DNA from 4 places in the Vogesella sp. XCS3 genome. Region 4 is predicted to be linked to each of the others. Evidence: predicted binding sites of a transcription regulator. Region 4 holds the regulator's gene; each other region holds the start of a gene.

The links. Region 4 encodes FNR, which switches genes on or off when oxygen is low (the NO sensors DNR and NnrR bind a similar motif). Its sites were predicted from a motif close to TTGATNNNNATCAA; they were not measured.
Positions count from the first base shown of each region.
Region 1: a site for FNR is predicted at 3,092-3,105, ahead of LCH97_RS06945 (hemerythrin domain-containing protein). Genes of this name have one in related genera too.
Region 2: a site for FNR is predicted at 2,211-2,224, ahead of LCH97_RS15940 (GbsR/MarR family transcriptional regulator). Genes of this name have one in related genera too.
Region 3: a site for FNR is predicted at 2,218-2,231, ahead of LCH97_RS16245 (ribonucleoside triphosphate reductase). Genes of this name have one in related genera too.

Region 1 covers NZ_CP085530.1:1,462,624-1,467,383, forward strand. The annotation lists gene LCH97_RS06930 (nickel-dependent hydrogenase large subunit) at 1-1,230, shown strand, start outside; gene cybH (Ni/Fe-hydrogenase, b-type cytochrome subunit) at 1,440-2,144, shown strand; gene LCH97_RS06940 (HigA family addiction module antitoxin) at 2,290-2,571, shown strand; gene LCH97_RS06945 (hemerythrin domain-containing protein) at 2,575-3,009, opposite strand; gene LCH97_RS06950 (methyltransferase) at 3,313-3,990, shown strand; gene LCH97_RS06955 (L,D-transpeptidase) at 4,051-4,760, opposite strand, start outside.
Region 2 covers NZ_CP085530.1:3,345,080-3,349,839, reverse strand. The annotation lists gene LCH97_RS15950 (cytochrome d ubiquinol oxidase subunit II) at 1-274, opposite strand, end outside; gene LCH97_RS15945 (cytochrome ubiquinol oxidase subunit I) at 271-1,599, opposite strand; gene LCH97_RS15940 (GbsR/MarR family transcriptional regulator) at 1,602-2,171, opposite strand; gene LCH97_RS15935 (diguanylate cyclase domain-containing protein) at 2,349-4,202, shown strand; gene mutS (DNA mismatch repair protein MutS) at 4,296-4,760, shown strand, end outside.
Region 3 covers NZ_CP085530.1:3,406,557-3,411,316, forward strand. The annotation lists gene LCH97_RS16240 (anaerobic ribonucleoside-triphosphate reductase activating protein) at 1-271, opposite strand, end outside; gene nrdD (anaerobic ribonucleoside-triphosphate reductase) at 234-404, opposite strand; gene LCH97_RS16245 (ribonucleoside triphosphate reductase) at 401-2,143, opposite strand; gene LCH97_RS16250 (peptidase U32 family protein) at 2,339-3,337, shown strand; gene LCH97_RS16255 (U32 family peptidase) at 3,328-4,251, shown strand; gene LCH97_RS16260 (SCP2 domain-containing protein) at 4,238-4,660, shown strand.
Region 4 covers NZ_CP085530.1:3,531,043-3,535,802, forward strand. The annotation lists gene LCH97_RS16875 (RNA methyltransferase) at 1-210, shown strand, start outside; gene LCH97_RS16880 (DUF1853 family protein) at 260-1,117, shown strand; gene LCH97_RS16885 (flavodoxin family protein) at 1,114-1,569, shown strand; gene fnr (fumarate/nitrate reduction transcriptional regulator Fnr) at 1,623-2,363, opposite strand; gene hemN (oxygen-independent coproporphyrinogen III oxidase) at 2,474-3,880, shown strand; gene bamC (outer membrane protein assembly factor BamC) at 3,996-4,760, opposite strand, start outside.

The sequences.
Region 1 (4,760 bases), 1.7 Mb from region 4:
CCGGCGATGAAACTGCCGCCGGAAGCCAACCTGATGGCGGTGGCGCACTACCTGGAAGCGCTGGATTTCCAGAAGGAAATCGTCAAGATCCACACCATTTTCGGCGGCAAGAACCCGCACCCGAACTGGCTGGTAGGCGGCATGCCGTGCGCCATCAACGTGGACGACACCGGCGCGGTGGGTGCCATCAATATGGAACGCCTGAACCTGGTAAAACAGGTAATCGACCGCACCATCGAATTCTGCGAGCAAGTCTACGTGCCGGACGTGATCGCCATTGCCGGCTTCTACCCGGAGTGGTTCAAGATCGGCGGCGGCCTGGCCAGCCAGAGCGTGCTGTCGTACGGCGATTTCCCCGACAAGGCCAACGACTACAGTGCGGCCAACCTGCTGCTGCCACGCGGCGCCATCATCAACGGCAAGTTCAGCGAGATCCACCCGGTAGACCTGTACGCGCCGGACGAGATCCAGGAGTTCGTTACCCACAGCTGGTACAGCTACGGCGACGACAAGAAAGGCCTGCACCCGTTTGATGGCATCACCGAGCCCAGATTCGAGCTGGGGCCGAACCACAAAGGCACCAAGACGCGCATCGAGTCGCTGGACGAGTCGGCCAAGTATTCGTGGATCAAGTCGCCGCGCTGGAAAGGCCACGCGATGGAGGTAGGCCCGCTGGCGCGCTACCTGATCGGCTACCATCAGAACAAGCCGGAGTTCAAGGAGCCGGTAGACGCGCTGCTCAAGCACTTCAACGCGCCGCTGGACGTGATGTTCTCCACCAACGGCCGCACCGCCGCGCGCGCGCTGGAATCGGTGTGGGCGGCGCGCCAGATGGCCAGCTTCTACGACCAGCTGATCGCCAACATCAAGAACGGCGACACCGCTACCGCCAACGTCGAAAAATGGGACCCGTCCACCTGGCCGGCATCGGTGAAAGGCGTGGGCTTTACCGAGGCGCCGCGCGGCGCGCTGGGCCACTGGCTGAAGATTGAAAACACCAAGATCGACAGCTACCAGTGCGTGGTACCCACCACCTGGAACGCCGGCCCGCGCGACGACAAGGGCCAGATCGGCGCCTACGAAGCCTCGCTGATGGGCACCAAGATGGCGGTGCCGGACCAGCCGCTGGAGATCCTGCGCACGCTGCACAGCTTCGACCCGTGCCTGGCCTGCTCTACCCACGTTATCGGCGATGACGGCGGCGAGCTCGTGAAAGTACAAGTGCGCTAAACGCATCGGGTTGGCCGCATGCGGCCAACCTTTGGCCCCCAGACCCGGCTGCCGCCACCGCACACCCCGGCGGCGGCCGGATCGCCGGAATGGCCCGCGGCGGGGGCTGCAATCCCCTGCCGCGGCGCTGCCGGTTCATTCAGAGCAGCGGCCACGGCCACGCTACTGCAGCACGTAGCGGGGGGGTGGCACAGACTCAGGAGCAAGCGATGAAAAGCTATGGTTTTGACGGCAACGCCCCACAAGGGCTGGGCCGCAAGGTAACGTCGGTTTACGTGTATGAGGCGCCGGTACGGCTGTGGCACTGGGTGACGGTGCTGTGCATCATCACGCTGTCGCTCACCGGCTATTTTATCGGCAAGCCGCTACCCAGCGTGCCGGGTGAGGCCACCTTCCGCTATGTGATGGGCTACATCCGCTTTGCCCACTTTGCTGCCGGCTACGTGCTGGCGGTGGGGCTGGTGGGGCGGCTGTACTGGGCCATTGTCGGCAACCACCACGCGCGCGAGATCATTCTGGTACCGGTGTGGGACAAGGCCTGGTGGCAGGAATTCTTCTTTGAAATCCGCTGGTATCTGTTTATCGAGCGCTACCCCAAGAAGTACATCGGCCACAACCCGGTAGGCCAGATCGCCATGGCCAGCTTTATCTGGGCCACGCTGTTCATGTGCGCCACCGGCTTTGCGCTGTACGGCGAAGGCACGGGCGATGGCAGCTGGGCGCATACCGCCTTTAACTGGGTGATTGTGGCCTTTGGCAACAGCATGGACGTGCACAGCTGGCACCGGCTGGGCATGTGGGCGATTTTGCTGTTCGTGATGATCCACGTGTACGCCGCCATCCGCGAGGACATCATGTCCAAGCAGAGCATGGTGTCTACCATGATCAGCGGCTTTCGCATGTTCAAGGATTAGGGCTGGCCGTGACAGCGTCTTGCTGTCACGCAGGCCCTGTAGCTACACGCTGGCCCGCCTGGCGGTGCCGGCAAACGATAGTTGTAGAGTGTGTGGGTAAGTTGGGCCGGGGGAAACCCCGGCCATTTTTTCAAAGGTTGGCCGCATGGCACACAAAATCCTTACCGCCCGAACCCCCATCGCCCCGGGGCGCTTTTTACACAGCCGCTTCTTGCGGCCTGCCGGCCTGACACAAACCGATGCCGCCAGCCGGCTGGGGCTGTCGCGCCGCCGCCTGAACGAAATCATCCAGGGCCACCGCGGCATTACCCCCGATACCGCGCTGCGGCTCTCGCTGCTGTTTGGCCTGCCGCCGCGCTTCTGGCTGGACCTGCAAGGTGACTGGGACCTGGCGCAGGCAAGGCGCAAGCTGCAGCACGCGGCTTGATACTCAGCCCCCGGCCGGGACACCCGGCCAACGCAATGCAAGCAGATCAGCGGTACTAAGCCGGCAAAACGGGTACAGGATGCTTTCTTCCTTGCTATGGTGCTGCCATAGCTGGCGTTGCAATACGCCAGCCAAGGGGGCGCATACGGCTTCATCGCGCTGCTGTACGGCCTGGTACAGCGCTTCCATCAGCTCGCGCAGCTGCTCGTGTTCATACCGCATCACTTCGGTGGGCCCGTTCTGCTGGCCATTTAACTGTTCGTACAGCGGGTACAGTACCTGCTCTTCGTCGGCAAAATGGCTATCCAGCTCGGCACAAAAATCGTGGCAGGCTTGCTGTGCCGGCACCCAGTGCTGCTGTGCTATATGGCACTGCAAGGCCTGGAACAACTGCTGGCAATGGTGGTGTGTCTGTATCAGATAGTCTTCTGGTTTCATCGGGTATCCAGTGTCCTGGTAGCCCTGGCAGCACCGTGCTGTACGGGCTGATTTCAGTATTGCACTGCGGGGGCACCCGCAACTGACGCGGATCAAATACGGGCCCACCTACCCGCACAGCATGAGAAAAACAGGCCAGCACAGGCCTGCGGGGCAGACTGTGCTACCATGCGGCCTCGTATTTTTCCGTTTCCCGCCTGCTTTACCCGATGTTCTCATCGCCCAAGCATCGCCTCTGCCCTTTGGTCGCGACGTCTGTTCGACGCACATAGAGTCCAGCTCGTACCGCACCAAAGGTTTGCCATGCCAGGCTATACAGTAAAAACCCAGCACGTTCGCGTGGCTGGGGCCCCCGATCTCGTCATCCGTTCCTTGCTGGACAACCAGCAGTACGCCGACCCGCTAGGCGAAGCCGCCGCGCTGGGTATTTCCGAAGCCAGCTGGCCGCTATTTGGCCTGGTATGGCCATCTGCACAAAAGCTGGCCGACCTGATGCAAGACTGGGAACTGGGTACGCAGCGCATTCTGGAAATTGGCTGCGGACTGGGGCTGGCCAGCCTGGTGATACAGCGCCGTGCCGGCAATATCACCGCCAGCGACTGCCACCCGCTCACCGCAGGTTTTCTGGCGGCCAACGTGGCGCTGAATGCGCTGCCGCCGCTGCCCTACCTTACCGGTAACTGGGGGCACAGCAACCCGGGCCTGGGCGAGTTTGACCTGATTATCGGCAGCGATGTGCTGTACGAGCGCGACCAGCCACTGACCCTGGCCGCATTTATTGCCCTGCATGCCGCCCCAGCCGCCCAGGTCATCATCATCGACCCGAACCGTGGCAACCGCAGCCTGTTTCACCGCCAGATGGCCTTGCTGGGCTTTACACTGAGCGAAACCATGATCGAAGCCCCGTTGTGGGACGGCACACCCTATCGTGGCCGCCTGCTGCACTACCAGCGCAGCCTGCCACCAGCCAGCGTGTGCTAGCCCATGCAAAAGCCCACCGCAAAGGTGGGCTTTTTACTGTCAGGCTGGCTTGAACGGATACTAGCCTGGGCTCACAACAGGCGCCTTGCTTTGCAAGGCACGCCCCTGTACCGGCACGGTTGCCTCCTGCTGCGAGGGCTCCGGGTCTACGCTGAGCCAGCGCTTGATGCTGAGGCCGCCGGTAATGGTGGCGCTGGCGGCATCCTTGCACGACAGGCATACCGGCTTGCCGGTGCGTTCGCGTATCGCCACATCCACACGGGCACCATGCAGCACCTTGGACTTGTCGCGTTGCCATTCCAGCAGTGTGTTGGCCAGGTGGCGGTAGGACGGGTCTTTCATGCCGTAGATATCACGATAGGCGGTGAGCCACAGCTCGCCGGCCTCGTCCTCGTTCAACACCAGAGGCTGGTAGGCAATGGTCACCTGGGCGCCATTATTCACCCAGTCGGCCAAGGCCAGCGCATTCTCGTTTTTCAAGCGGACACAACCATGGCTACGCACCCCGGGCACGCTACCTGGCTGGTTGGTACCGTGAAAGCCCAGGCCCAGACGCGGCTCGCCAAAACGGATGAATACCTTGCCCAGCGGATTATCCGGCCCAGGTGGTACTTCGGTTTTCACCGGCTGGCCTTTTTTGGCCATTTCCGCCTGGATGGACTTGGGGACATGCCAGGTCGGGTCACGGTGAATACCGGTAATGCTGTAGCTGCCGGTAGGCGTACGCGTGATCTGCTTGCCCACCGCTACCGGGTAACTGCGCAGCAAAA
Region 2 (4,760 bases), 190 kb from region 4:
GCATGATGGCCACCGGCAGGTACAGCTCGCCCAGGATGATACCGTGTGCCATCGGAAACGCCACCAGCAGCAGCCCCACGCCCAGCACCAGCCAGGTTTCGTTGGCATCCCAGAACGGGCCGATGCTGGCGATCATGGCGTCGCGCTCGTCGTCGTTACCCAGCGGTAGCAGCACGCCAACGCCCAGGTCGTAGCCGTCCAGCACCACATAAATCAGCATCGACAGCGCCATCAGGCCGGCAAAGATCACCGGCAACCACAGTTCGGCATTCATGGCTGTGCTCCTTCAAGGTTGGCCGCAGGCGCTGCCTTGCGCGCCAGATAAAACACCACCGACACATAGCTGGCCAGCAGCACTGCGTACAACGCCAGGTACATCAGCAAAGTAGACAGGATCATGCCGCTGCCCACGCTGGATGCGGCGTCGGCGGTGCGCAGGATGCCGGTGACCAGCCACGGCTGGCGGCCGATTTCGGTGACGTACCAGCCGGCCACCGTAGCTACCCAGCCAGAGAAGGTCATCGCCACTAGGCCACGCTGCAACCACGGTGCCAGTTGGCCGCGACGCAGCTGCCACCACGCCAGCCAGCTCACCGCCAGCATCAGCATGCCTACCCCCACCATCACGCGGAAGCTCCAGAACACCTTGGCCACGGGCGGGTGGGCGTTGGGGAATTCATTCAGGCCGCGGATCTCGCCATCGGGGTGATGGGTAATGATCAGGCTGGCCAGTTTGGGTATGCCGACCTCGAAGCGGTTGCTTTGCGTAGCTTCGTCCGGCAGCGCAAACAGCAGCAAGGGCGCGCCACGTTCGGTGTGCCACACGCCTTCGATGGCGGCCAGCTTGGCCGGCTGGTGCTGGAAGGTGTTCAGCCCGTGCATGTCGCCTACCAGCACCTGCAACGGAATCAGCAAGGCCGCCAGGCTGACGCCGGTTTTCAGCGTGTGCGCCACTGCGGCGGCGCGGTCACCGCGCAACCAGCGGTAGGCCGACACGCCAGCCACCAGAAACGCCACCGTCAGGCCGGAGGCCAGCAGCATGTGGGTCAGGCGGTAGGGCATGGACGGGTTGAAAATCACCGCCAGCCAGCTTTGCACGTGCACCTTGCCGGCGATCACCTCTACCCCGGCGGGGGTCTGCATCCACGAATTCAGCACGATGATCCAGAACGCCGACACCGTGGTGCCGAACGCCACCAGAAAGGTGGCCAGCGTATGCACGCGGTTGGACACTTTGGCGCGGCCGAACAGCATGATGCCCAGGAAGGTGGCCTCCAGGAAGAAGGCGGTCAGCACCTCGTAAGCCAGCAGCGGCCCGGCCACATTGCCCACGTGCTGCATGAAGCCCGGCCAGTTGGTGCCGAACTGGAAGCTCATGGTGATGCCGGACACCACGCCCAGCGCAAAGGTCAGCGCAAAGATTTTTACCCAGAAGCCGTAGGCGTCCATCCACGCCTCGTCGCCACTGCGGTTAAAGCGCGCCTTGAAGTACAGCAGCACCCAGCCCATGGCAATGCTGATGGTAGGGAACAGGATGTGGAAGGTAATGTTGGCCGCAAACTGGATGCGAGCCAGGATGACCGGGTCCAGGCTGTCCATGGCTAATCCTCCTTGCCACTGTCACGCCCGGCCAAACGGCCCAGGCTCTGGGTGAACTGCAGCACCTTGCCCACCTGGCTGCCCAGCTTCATCAGCTTTTCCAGCGTTTCCACGTCCATGTCGCGGATGTCGGCAAACCACTTGGTGACCAGCTCGATCAGCTGGTACATCTCGTTCATGCGTGCCTGGGCGTGGCGTTCGGCCTCGCCGGACGGGGTTTCCATGATGGCGCCGCGCAGCATGGTCAGCGTGGGCTCGACTTCTCGCTTTTGCCGCTCTTCGGCCAGCGTCTTGAAAATGGCCCACACGTCTTCCGGCGTGCTGAAGTACTCGCGGCGGTCGCCTGGCAAGTGTTGCAATTTGACCAAGCGCCAGGCCTGCAATTCTTTCAGCGCCATACTGGTATTGGAGCGCGAACAGCCGATGGCCTCCACGATGTCGTCCGCGTTCAGCGGCCGGTCGGAAACATAAAGCAGGGCGTAAATCTGCCCTACGGTGCGGTTAATGCCCCAGTGGCTGCCCATCTCGCCAAAGTGCAGCACAAAAGATTGGATCAGGGGTGGCAGGTTCATGTGTGTGGCCTTTTTGAATTTTCAGTACTTTCTGAAACTTTGATATGGATCATAGTTTCAGAAAATAGGCCTTGTCAATGCACGCCTGACACGATAGCCCGCGTGAAAACAATGTTGCTTTATCAAATGATTGCAGTTGGACGATACTCATAAGTATCGACACTACTGATTTCCCTCATGCCCACAGCCCCCTCTCTGCGCCATGCACTGCTAGACGACACCGCAGCTGCACTGGGCAAGGATTACCTGCAACAGCTGGTAAACAGCCTGGCCCGGCACAGCGGTGCACAACTGGTTTTTATCAGCCAGCAACTGACGCTGCCCGTTCGGCATGTCGAAGTCATTATCGCCAACACTAGCGCCCACCCTGGCCGCTATGCGCTGGCAGGCACGCCATGCGAGCAGGTGATCCTGCAGCAGCAGGCTGTCGTGCACCATAGCGGGGTGAACCGGCACTTTGCAGCCGAGCAAGACACGGCCTGGCAGAGCTTTGCCGGCTGGCCCTTGCTGGATAAACACGGCCATTGCATGGGGCACCTGGCGCTGTTTGACGAGCGGGCAAACGTACTGCCCGATACGCTGCTACAAGATATCGCCCCCTTCGCTACCCGCGCCGCCGCCGAGCTGCAAAGGCTGGAACACGAGCGCATCAGCAGCTCGCGCGCCAGCTGGGATGCCCTGCATTCGCACTTTCTGCGCCAGTACATTCAGGGCAAGCCGCTGCCCACGCTGCTGGGCGACGTCGTACTGCACATCGAGCAAGCCTTGCCTGGCTGGCTGTGTTCCATCCTGCAGGTAGACGATACGCAATGCCTGCGCCCGCTGGTGGGCCCATCATTACCGCAAGCCTATACCGCCTTGATAGACGGCCTGGCCATCGGCCCCATGGTGGGCAGCTGCGGGGCGGCGGCGTGGCACCGCAAACGGCTGGTAGCCGAAGATCTGCAGCAACACCCTAACTGGGCACCCTACCGCGAACTGGCACGCCAGTTTGCGCTGGGCAGCTGCTGGTCCGAACCCATCATCGACAGCAAGGGCAAGGTGCACGGCACTTTTGCCGTCTACCACCACGCCCCTAGCGCGCCCACGCTGGAAGCCATTACCGTCATTGAAGACACCGCCCGCCTGCTGGCCGTGCTGATGGAAAACGACGCCAACCGCCAGGCACTGGATAGCCGTACCCAGTGGTATCAGGCCATCTTGCAGAACGCCGCCGACGCGCTGTCCATCATCGATATGGAAGGGCGACTGCTGGAGGCCAGCGATTCGCTGTGCAAACTGCTGGGTTATAGCCAGGCCGAGCTGCGGCAATTACGGCTGTGGGACCTGGTGGCTCACCGCGACGAAGCAGAACTACGCGAGCAATTGCAGCACACCAGCGAACAAGGCGAGACCTTCGACAGCTATAACCGCACCAAAAATGGCGACATCATCGAGGTGGAAGTGTGCGTACGCCGGCTGATACTGGATGGCCAGCCGGTGATCTGGGGCTCGGCACGCGATATCAGCCTGCGCAAACAGCAAGAACGCCAGCTACGCGAGCAGGCCACCATCGACTCGCTCACCGGCCTGCACAACCGCCCCACCCTGCTGGGCCAGCTGGACGCGCTGCTGGCCAGCCCATCCCGCCCTGGCCTGGCCTTGCTGATGCTGGACCTGGACCACTTCAAACAGGTAAATGACAGCTACGGCCATGCCTGCGGCGATGCCACCCTCACCCATATTGCCAGCCAGTTGCGCCAGCAGCTGGGCCCGCATGACTGTGCCGGCCGCCTGGGGGGCGAAGAGTTTTGCATACTGCTACCGGGCACTACCGCGCAAGCGGCACAACGCTACAGCCAGCACTTGCTGGATACCATCGCACAGCAACCTCTGCAATTTGGCGGGCATAGCATCGCCCTTACCGCGTCTATCGGCCTGACGCTGCTGGAGCCTGGCGACGATAGCCGCAGCCTGCTGGCGCGTGCCGATATGGCGCTGTACCAGGCCAAGCACCAGGGCCGCAACCGCATGGTGATGCTGCCGCCGTGACGCGCTAGCGCGCATCCCGTAAAATAGCTTGCCGCGCCCCGCCAGACGGGGCGTTGCCTTTTGCGGCCAACCTTTTTCAGTACGGAACGATCGATGACCACGCCTCAGCACACGCCCATGATGCAGCAATACCTGGCCCTCAAGCGGGACCACGCCGACAAGCTGCTGTTTTACCGCATGGGTGACTTCTACGAGCTGTTCTACGACGACGCAGAAAAAGCCGCCCGCCTGCTGGACATCACCCTTACAGCCCGCGGTGCCAGCGGCGGCCAACCTGTCAAAATGGCCGGCATCCCCTACCACGCCGCCGAAGGCTATCTGGCGCGGCTGGTGAAACTGGGCGAATCGGTGGCCATTGCCGAACAGATCGGCGACCCGGCTACCAGCAAGGGCCCGGTAGAGCGCAAGGTGGTGCGCATTGTTACCCCCGGTACGCTCACCGACGCCGCGCTGCTGGACGACAAACGCGACAACCTGGTGCTGGCCGTGAATATGCACAAGGGCACGCTGGGCTTGGCCTGGCTATCGCTGGCCAGTGGTGAATTCAAGGTGATGCAA
Region 3 (4,760 bases), 120 kb from region 4:
AGGGTTCCTGTAGTGGCTCTCCGCCTGAAAATACTACGCCATCTAGTAAACCGCACCGATTTGCCAACCAGGAAATAAAACGAGGCCAGTCCGTTTGCCCATTTTTCCTACGCAGCAAATGAGGATTGTGGCAATAACCACAGCGCCATGGGCATCCGGCCAGAAATACTACCGCACATAGCCGTCCCGGCCAGTCGCAGGCCGAAAACGGCTGCCAGCCACCCAGCCGCGCGCTAGTGGCGTCCTGGTTCGTCAAAGTGACGGCGTTCATAGAATTCGCCTTGTTTACCGGTGTTGAACGATGCCACTGGGCGGTGGTAGCCCATTACTCGGGTCCAGATTTCACAGCGAGTGCGCTCGCTGTCGTCCAGTAGCGGGCGTGTATCGGTGGTAGGTTGAGTCATGCGATAGCTCCTTCAGTGTTGGCCGCAGCGGTGGTCTTGCGCGCCAGAAGTTCGGCATCGCAGCGCGGGCAGAACTCGTGGCGGCCAGACAGATAGCCGTGTTGCGGGCAGATGGAAAATGTGGGAGTGATAGTGATGTAGGGCAAACGGAAGTTTTCCAGCGCCCGGCGCACCAGCTGGCGGCAGGCGTCGGCGCTGGACACCGCCTCGGTCATGTACAGGTGCAGCACGGTGCCGCCGGTATAGCGCGATTGCAGTGCCTCCTGGTGCGCCAGCGCGGCGAACGGGTCGTCGGTGTGGCCGACCGGCAGCTGGCTGGAGTTGGTGTAGTACGGCTTGTTGGCGCTGCCAGCCTGCAGGATGCCGGGGTAGCGCTTGCGGTCTTCGCGGGCAAAGCGGTAGGTGGTGCCCTCGGCCGGCGTGGCTTCCAGGTTGTACAGATGGCCGGTGTCGTGCTGGATGGCCACGATGCGCTGGCGGATATGATCCAGGTAGCGGCAAGCAAAGGCGTGCCCGCTGTTGCTGCTGATGTCGTCTTGCCCGGCGCTGAAGTTGCGGATCATCTCGTTGATGCCGTTTACCCCCAGCGTGGAAAAGTGGTTTCGCAGGCTGCCCAGGTAATGCTTGGTGTACGGATACAGCCCGGCATCGATGTGCTGTTGCACCACGCCGCGGCGCGCTTCCAGCACCTCGCTGCCCAGCGCCAGCAGGCGGTCGGTGGCGGCAAGCAGCGCGGCTTCGTCGCCGGCGTGCAGGTAACCTAGTCGTGCGCAGTTGACGGTAACCACGCCAACTGAGCCGGTTTGTTCGGCACTGCCGAACAGGCCGTTGCCGCGCTTGGCCAGTTCGCGCAGATCCAGTTGCAGGCGGCAGCACATGCTGCGCACCATGTGCGGCTGCAGGTCGGAGTTGACGAAGTTCTGGAAGTAGGGCAGGCCGTACTTGGCGGTCATGGCAAACAGCAACTCGGTGTTGGCGCCGTACCAGTCGAAATCGCGGGTGATGTTGTAGGTGGGGATGGGGAAGGTAAACGCGCGGCCACGGGCATCGCCCGCCAACATCACCTCGATGAAGGCGCGGTTGATCATTGCCATCTCGTCGGCACAGTCGCCGTAGCGGAACGGCATTTCTTCGCCACCGATCACCGGAATCTGCTCGCGCAGGTCGTCGGGGCACACCCAGTCGAACGTGAGGTTAGTGAACGGTGTTTGCGTCCCCCAGCGGCTGGGTACGTTCAGGTTGTATACCAGCTCCTGCAGGCATTGCCGCACTTGGAGGTAGTCAAGCTCATCCCTGCGTATGAACGGTGCTAGATAGGTATCGAACGAGCTGAATGCCTGGGCGCCGGCCCACTCGTTCTGCAGCGTGCCCAGAAAGTTCACGATCTGGCCGCAGGCACTGGAAAGGTGACGTGGTGGGGCCGACTCTACTTTGCCACCGACGCCGGAAAACCCCAGCTGCAGTAGCGTACGTAGCGACCAGCCGGCGCAGTAGCCGGACAGCATGTCCAGGTCGTGGATATGCAGGTCCCCGTGGCGGTGGGCCTGCGCTGCGTCGGCGCTGAACACGGCGTTCAGCCAGTATTCGGCGCTGAGCTTGCCTGCCATGTTAAGGATCATACCGCCCAGGCTGTAGCCTTGGTTGGCGTTGGCCTGAACCCGCCAGTCGGCACGGCTCAGGTATTCCCGCACGGTGCTCACAGCGTCCACGTGGCCGGCGGTGAGGGGTTTTGAATGCATTTCGCATGGCTCCTGATGTAATTAAGTGCAATATATAGTTAAATTTTTCTTTTAAATTACTAGATGTTGTTTTCTTGATCGTTATCAAGCGTGCTAGCGCCGCAGGGCGGGCTCCCCGAAAGTCTTGATATGGGGCAAGGCTGCGCCGCCATCGCGCCGCGTAAGGTCGCCCCGTCTTGAACGGAGGGTTACACCATGCAGCTACCAGAGCTGGTCTGTCCGGCCGGCAACCTGCCCGCCCTGAAGGCCGCCGTGGATCACGGCGCCGACTGCGTTTATCTGGGCTTGAACAACGACACCAACGCCCGCCATTTCGCCGGGCTCAACTTTGATGCCGCCAGCGCCCGCGAAGGCCTGCGCTACGCTCGCCAGCGCGGGGTGAAGGTGCTGCTGGCCATCAATACCTTTGCCCAGGCCGGCGAAGAAGCCCGCTGGCGCGCGGCGGTTGACGAGGCGGCAGCACTGGCGGTGGACGCGGTGATCCTGGCCGATTTCGGCTTGCTCGATTACGCCAGCCAGCGCCACCCGCAGCTGCGCCTGCATCTGTCGGTGCAAGGCTCGGCCAGCAATTACGAAGCCATCAACCTGGCGCAGCGTATGTTTGGCGTGCAGCGGGCGGTGTTGCCGCGCGTACTCAGCCTGGAGCAGGTGGCGCAGGTGATAGCTGGCACTACGGTGGAAATCGAGGTGTTCGGTTTTGGCAGCCTGTGCGTGATGGCGGAAGGGCGTTGCCATCTGTCCAGCTACGCCACCGGCGAATCGCCCAATACCCACGGTGTATGTTCGCCAGCCCGTCACGTGCGCTGGTTGCCACACGCCAACGGTACCGAGGCACGTCTGAACGGGGTGCTGATCGACGATTTTGCCCACGACGAGCCGCGTGGCTACCCCACGCTGTGCAAGGGGCGCTTTCACGTGGGCGACAGCCTGGGCTACGCGCTGGAAGAGCCTACCAGCCTCAACGTGCTGCCTTTGTTGCCAAGGCTAATCGACATGGGCGTAGCGGCCATCAAGGTAGAAGGGCGGCAACGCAGCCCAGCCTACGTGGCGCAGGTAACGCGCACGCTGCGCCAGGCGCTGGACGAGGCACGCCGGTCTGGCTGGCAGCCGCCAGCCGCGCTGATGCAGCAACTGGGCCGGGTTTCCGAAGGACAACAAGTGACACTGGGGGCGTACAGCAGACCATGGAAGTAAGCCGACATACCGCATTACCACTACAGCTGGCCATCGGCCCCTTGCTGTATTTCTGGCCGCGCGACGAAGTGATGCGCTTTTATGCTGACGCGGCAGAGTGGCCTGTGGACCGCATTTATCTGGGTGAGGTGGTGTGCTCGCGCCGCCAGCAATTGAAGGTAGACGACTGGCTGGGTCTGGCGGCGGATCTGCAGGCTGCTGGTAAAGAAGCCGTGCTGTCCAGTCAGGGTTTGCTTGAGAGTGAATCTGACCTCAAGCGCCTGCGCCGCCTGATCGATGGGGCTGGTGTGCTGGTAGAGGCCAACGATACCGGCGCTGTCGGCATGCTGCAGCAGCGTGGCCTGCCATTTGTGGCTGGCCCACACCTCAACATCTATAACGCCGCTACCTTGGCACTGTACCAGCGCTGGGGAGCACAGCGCTGGGTGCCGCCGCTAGAAATGCCGGCACAGCGAGTGCAGGCTATTACTCATGCCTTGCCGCAGCTCGATACCGAAGTGTTTGCATGGGGGCGGATGCCGCTGGCGTTTTCATCGCGCTGTTTTACCGCGCGGCATGAAGGACTCCATAAAGACAGCTGCGAGTTTCGTTGTTTGGCGCATCCGGACGGGATGCCATTGCTCACCCGCGAGCAGCAGGGCTTCCTGCAAATTAATGGTACCCAGACACAGTCGGCCGCCTGCCACAGTCTGCTTGATGAGCTGGATGCCTTGCCTTCGTCGGGTGTGAATGCTATTCGCCTCAGCCCGCATAGCCAGCACTTTGCTGAGGTGGTCCAATGGGCAGCCGCCTGTTTGCGTGGCGAACCGGCTGGCATGCCGCTAGCTGGTCTGGCACCCGCACTGCTGGTCAATGGCTTCTGGCATCGACAGCCCGGTATGCAATTTCACGGAGTGCGCCATGACTGCTATTGACCCCCGTTTCGGTAAGTTGGCCGCACGCTTGTTGCGCGCTTGTCCTGATGCAGCTGCAAGCCAGTTGCTGGCACAGGCATTGAACCTCATGGGTTGGCGCGGTCTGATTCCATTGGATGACCCTATGCTGCAACAGCGCACGTTCCTTGTTGGTGTACGTGATGCAGGCCTAGTGCTATCACTAAGGCACGATGGCAGTACCTTTCGTGCCTGCCCGCGGCTTGCAGCCCCTGACTTTTTCTTGCACGCTGACTTGGCCGATCACTTGGCCCTGCTATGGCGGCAGGAAGATCCGGATACGCTATTTTTCCAGCGCCGTATCGACATCGGCGGCGATACCGAGCTGGGTTTGTGGGTGAAAAATGTGTTAGACAGCATTGATTGGCGATCACAGCTAAAGTTGTATTAATGCGATCAAGCGATACATGCGTTCAAGACAATTCAACGGGCTAGGCCTGCTGCACATGACGGGCTGGGACTTGATGCCAAAGATCAAACAGACTTGGGCC
Region 4 (4,760 bases):
GAAAGCATGTGCGGCCACCTGGACAACACGCTGGAAGCCATCGGCTACTACGAGCGGCGCAACAGCGAGCGTCTGATGCGCCGCATGCGCGCGCTGTTCAACCGCGCAGGCGTATTGCGCGAGGAAATCGACATTCTGCGCGGCTTTTTCAAGCAGGTGCAGCGTGTCGCCGATGGCAGCCTGCCACCGCGCGACAAGCAGGGCGAATAAACCATGCTGCCCGGCTTGCTGCAATGTGCGCAGTTGCGCAGCCTGCGCGGTGCGCGACCTGGCCTACCTGCTGACCGCGCCGCCGCCCTGGCTCAGCGGGGTGGAAATCAGCCGCCAGCGCCTGCTAGGGCCGCAAGGTTGGCCGCAGCTGCTGGCGCTGGATGCTGACCCCACCCCGCTGCTGGCGTGGCTGGCAGCCCGCCCTACGCGCCGCCTGGGGCTATACGCCGAAGCACTGCTGGGGTACTGGTTCAGCCAGGCGCCACACATCGAGCTGGTCGCGGCCAACCTGCCGGTACGCGATGGCACGTTAACGGTAGGCGAATTCGACTTTCTGCTGCGCATTGATGGCGAGCCTTGCCACCTGGAAGCCGCCAGCAAATTCTACCTGCAGCTCGATAGCGCCCCGCACGCGCTGGTGGGGCCGGGCCTGCGTGATGCCTGGTGGCTGAAATACCGCAAGCTGGCCAGCCAGCTCACCTTGGCGCAGCACCCCGCAGCCAGGTTGCCGGATGGTTTCGCGCAGCTTACTGCCAGCAGCCGCCTGAGCGGCTGGCTGTTCTTCCCCGCCGATACGGCACCCACGCATCCTGCTATCAATACTGCCGCTTGCCGCGGCTGGTGGTGCCGGCGGCAGGATAGTTGGCCGCAGCAGCACCCGCATAGCCGCTGGCTGGCGCTGCCGCGCTTGCAATGGCTGAGCCCGGCGCAAGCAGATGAAGCGGCAACGCAGAGCCTGGCTGCCATGCGTGCGCAACTGGCGCAGGCGGAAGGACCCTGGCTGTTGGCCGAGTTGTTGCCGGATGATCATGGGGTGTGGCAGGAGGTGGCGCGTGGCTTTGTGGTGCCAGACAGCTGGCCAGCGCCAGAGCTGCTGGGCACCTTGCTGCCAAGGTTGGCCGCATGAAGACACTCCTGGTGCTGTGGAGCAGCCAAACCGGCAATACTTTGCAGCTGGCCAAGGCGGCAGCCGCGGTGGCGATGCAGGAAAGTAGCGTGACGGTGCGCGTCATGCCCGCCCTGCAAGCCGGCATGGACGAATTGCTGGGCTGCGATGCGCTATTGCTGGCCACGCCGGAGAACTTTGGCTACATGGCCGGCGCACTGAAAGATTTCTTCGACCGCACCTATTACCCGGCGCAGGGCAAGGTGGCCGGCCTGCCGTACGCTATCCTGATCAGCGCCGGCAACGATGGCCTGGGTGCACAGCAGGCCATAGAGCGCATTGCCCGTGGCTACGGCTGGCGGCAGGCCTATCCGCCGCTGCTGGTACGCGGGGTGCCACAGGCTGCTGACCTGGCCGCTGCGGCCGAGCTGGGCGCCACCCTGGCGGCCGCGCTGTCTATCGGCATGCTGTAGCCACAAACAAAACGCCCCGTGACGGGGCGTTGGGCATTCAGTGCGTGGGCGGCTTAGTGCTGGGCTTGCGAACAGCCTGCTACCAGCTGCTTCAGTTCTTCCGGCTTCACCAGCTGGATATGTTTATGGTCTACCACCAGCCAGCCTTGTTGCTGGAATTTGGACAGGGTACGGCTGACCGTTTCCAGTTTCAGCCCCAGGAAGCTGCCGATTTCTTCGCGGCTCATGCGCAGGATGAAATCGTTGGCCGCAAAGCCACGGGCTGATAGGCGTTGTGACAAGTTCAGCAGAAATGCTGCCAGGCGTTCTTCAGCCTTCATGTTGCCAAGCAGCAACATGACAGATTGATCACGCACGATCTCACGGCTCATCAGGCGGAAAAAGTGGTGCTGCAGGCTGGGGATGTCACGGCCGAGGGTTTCCATGCGGTTGAACGGCAGCTCGCATACTTCGCTGTCTTCCAGTGCAATGGCGTCGCAGCCGTGCAGGTTGGACGAAATGCCGTCCAGGCCCATCAGCTCGCCCGACATGTGAAAGCCGGTAACCTGTTCGCGGCCGTCCTGGCTCGAAACACAGGTTTTGAAGTAGCCGGTACGCACGGCGTACAGCGAGCGGAAACCTTCGCCAGAGCGGAACAGGTACTCGCCACGTTTCAAGCGTCGGCTTTGACGGATCACGGCGTCCAGTTGCGCCATCTCATCGCGGTTCAAGCCCAGTGGGAGGCACAGTTCTCGCAGGCTGCAGTTGGAGCACGACACTTTTAGTGCGTGCAAAGAGTGTGTGTGGTCAGTCATAGAGTAGGTTTTCGCCAAGCAAGCGGGCTTGCTTGATACGCGTCAAAGCAGAAAAAGTGGCAATTGCGCAAATTTACCAGCCCACCACCGGTTTTCCAACCAGATTAATTATGACACCCACTATAAATTTCACGCCGACGCAGTGTGTATTCGATAGAGAACTCATCGAAAGGCTGGAAGGTTCAGGCCCGCGCTACACCTCCTACCCGACTGCCGACCGCTTTCATGCCGGCTTCGGGGTGAGTGATTACGAGCAATGGCTGGCCCATCGTGCGATTGGCGCCAACCATCGGCCCATCTCGCTGTACGTGCATGTCCCTTTTTGCAACACCATTTGCTACTACTGCGGCTGCAACAAGATCATTACCAAAGACAAGACCCGCGCCGACGCTTATCTGGATTACCTGGAGAAGGAAATCCGTCTGGTGGCCGAAAAGCTGGGCAGCCGTGAAAAAGTGATCCAGCTGCATTTTGGTGGCGGTACGCCCACCTTCCTGTCCGACGAGCAGCTTGACCGCGTGATGGGCATTATCCGCCAGCACTTCGAGCTGTTGCCGGAAGGCGAGTTTTCTATCGAAATCGACCCGCGCAAGGTTGGCCGCGACACGGTCCTGCACCTGGCACGGCTGGGTTTCAACCGCATGAGTATCGGTATCCAGGATTTTGACCCTGTGGTGCAGGAAGCGGTGAACCGCATCCAGAGCGAGGAAGAAACCCGTGTGGTGATGGATGCCGCGCGTGAAGCCGGCTTCAAGTCGATTAGCGTAGACCTGATTTACGGTCTGCCCAAGCAGACGGCGCATTCGCTGGAAAACACGGTGAGCCGCGTGATTGCCATGTCGCCAGACCGCATCGCGCTGTACAACTACGCGCATCTGCCCACGGTATTCATGCCACAGCGCCGCATCAACGAGGCGGATTTGCCCTCGTCGGCTACCAAGCTGGACATCCTGCAGAACTCGGTACAGCAGCTGGCTGAGGCCGGTTACGTGTTTATCGGCATGGACCACTTTGCCAAGCCGGACGACGAGCTCACCCGTGCCTTGCAGCAGGGCCGCCTGCAACGCAATTTCCAGGGCTACTCTACCCACGCGGACTGCGACATGATCGGCCTGGGCGTGTCGTCCATTGGCAAGGTTGGCCCCTGTTATACGCAGAACGAAAAAGAGCTGGATGCGTATTACGCCGCGCTGGACGCCGGCCACCTGCCAGTGCTGCGCGGCATGACGCTGACGCAGGATGACATCTTGCGCCGTAGCGTGATCCAGGCGCTGATGTGCCGCTTCTCTTTGTCGATAGAGGCGATAGAACAGACTTTTGCTATCAATTTTGCCGATTATTTTGCCGTCGAGCTGCCGCAGATCCGTGCTTTCCAGAGCGAAGGTTTGCTGACCTTTGATGGTGACTTCCTGATGGTGGCACCCAAGGGGCGCTTCCTGATTCGCAATATCGCGATGATTTTCGACCGTCATCTGCGCGAGCGTGAAACCAAGGCGCGCTATTCCAAAACCATCTGAGCCAGCCCTGGCAAGATAAAAGCCGACAGCCCCGGATGGGGCTGTCGGCTTTTTTATGGGCCAGCACAATGAAAAGCCCGCCACAGAGGGCGGGCTGGCAGGCGGGGTATACGGCTTATTTCAGCTCGTTAACCATCTGCTGCAGCAGGGCTTCCAGGCCCTTGTCGGTGACTACGGCATTGTCGGCAGTGCGCAGCTCTACACGTACTTGCTGTTCGCCTTGGCGGGTCAGCTGTACGCGCAGGTTTGGCACGCTGGCCTGGTCACCCGGCTTGCTGTCTTTCCAGAAAGCCAGCTTGGAGAACAGGCCACCGCTGCTTTGCGCGTTGGCTTTTTGCACGTCATCGCTGCCTGGCTTCACGAAGTAGGCACCCAGCGTGCGGTCACGGTCGGTAATGGCCAGGCCGTTGTGTTCCAGCACCAGGCCGACACGGCGCCATGCGCGGTCGTAGCTGTCGTCCAGCTCGATGCCGCCTTTTACCAGGCGTGCGCGTGCTGTGGTGGCAGCTTGTTCCTGGCGTACGGTTTTGGCCGCGGTAGCTTCATCCATGCCCAGGCGCACCAGGAAGCGGCTCAGGAATACGGCTTCGATTTCCGGGTCGGTCGGGCGAGGCTGCCAGCGGGTTTCTTCCTTGGCCTCGTTGATGTAGATCTCGTACATGCCGCGGTGGCTGAAGAAGACATCGGTACCGTTGGCCGTTTTCTCGATGCGGATACGGAATTTGTCGCGCTCCGGTGTAGAGAACACGCTACCCAGGCCCACTGTTTCCAGCAGGCCGCGTACAGTGGTAGCGCCGAGCTTGGCGCGGTTTTCCGCCCAGTCGGTTTCCATGTAGCCGATATCGGCTTCTTCGTTCTGGATGACGAAACCGTTATCCAG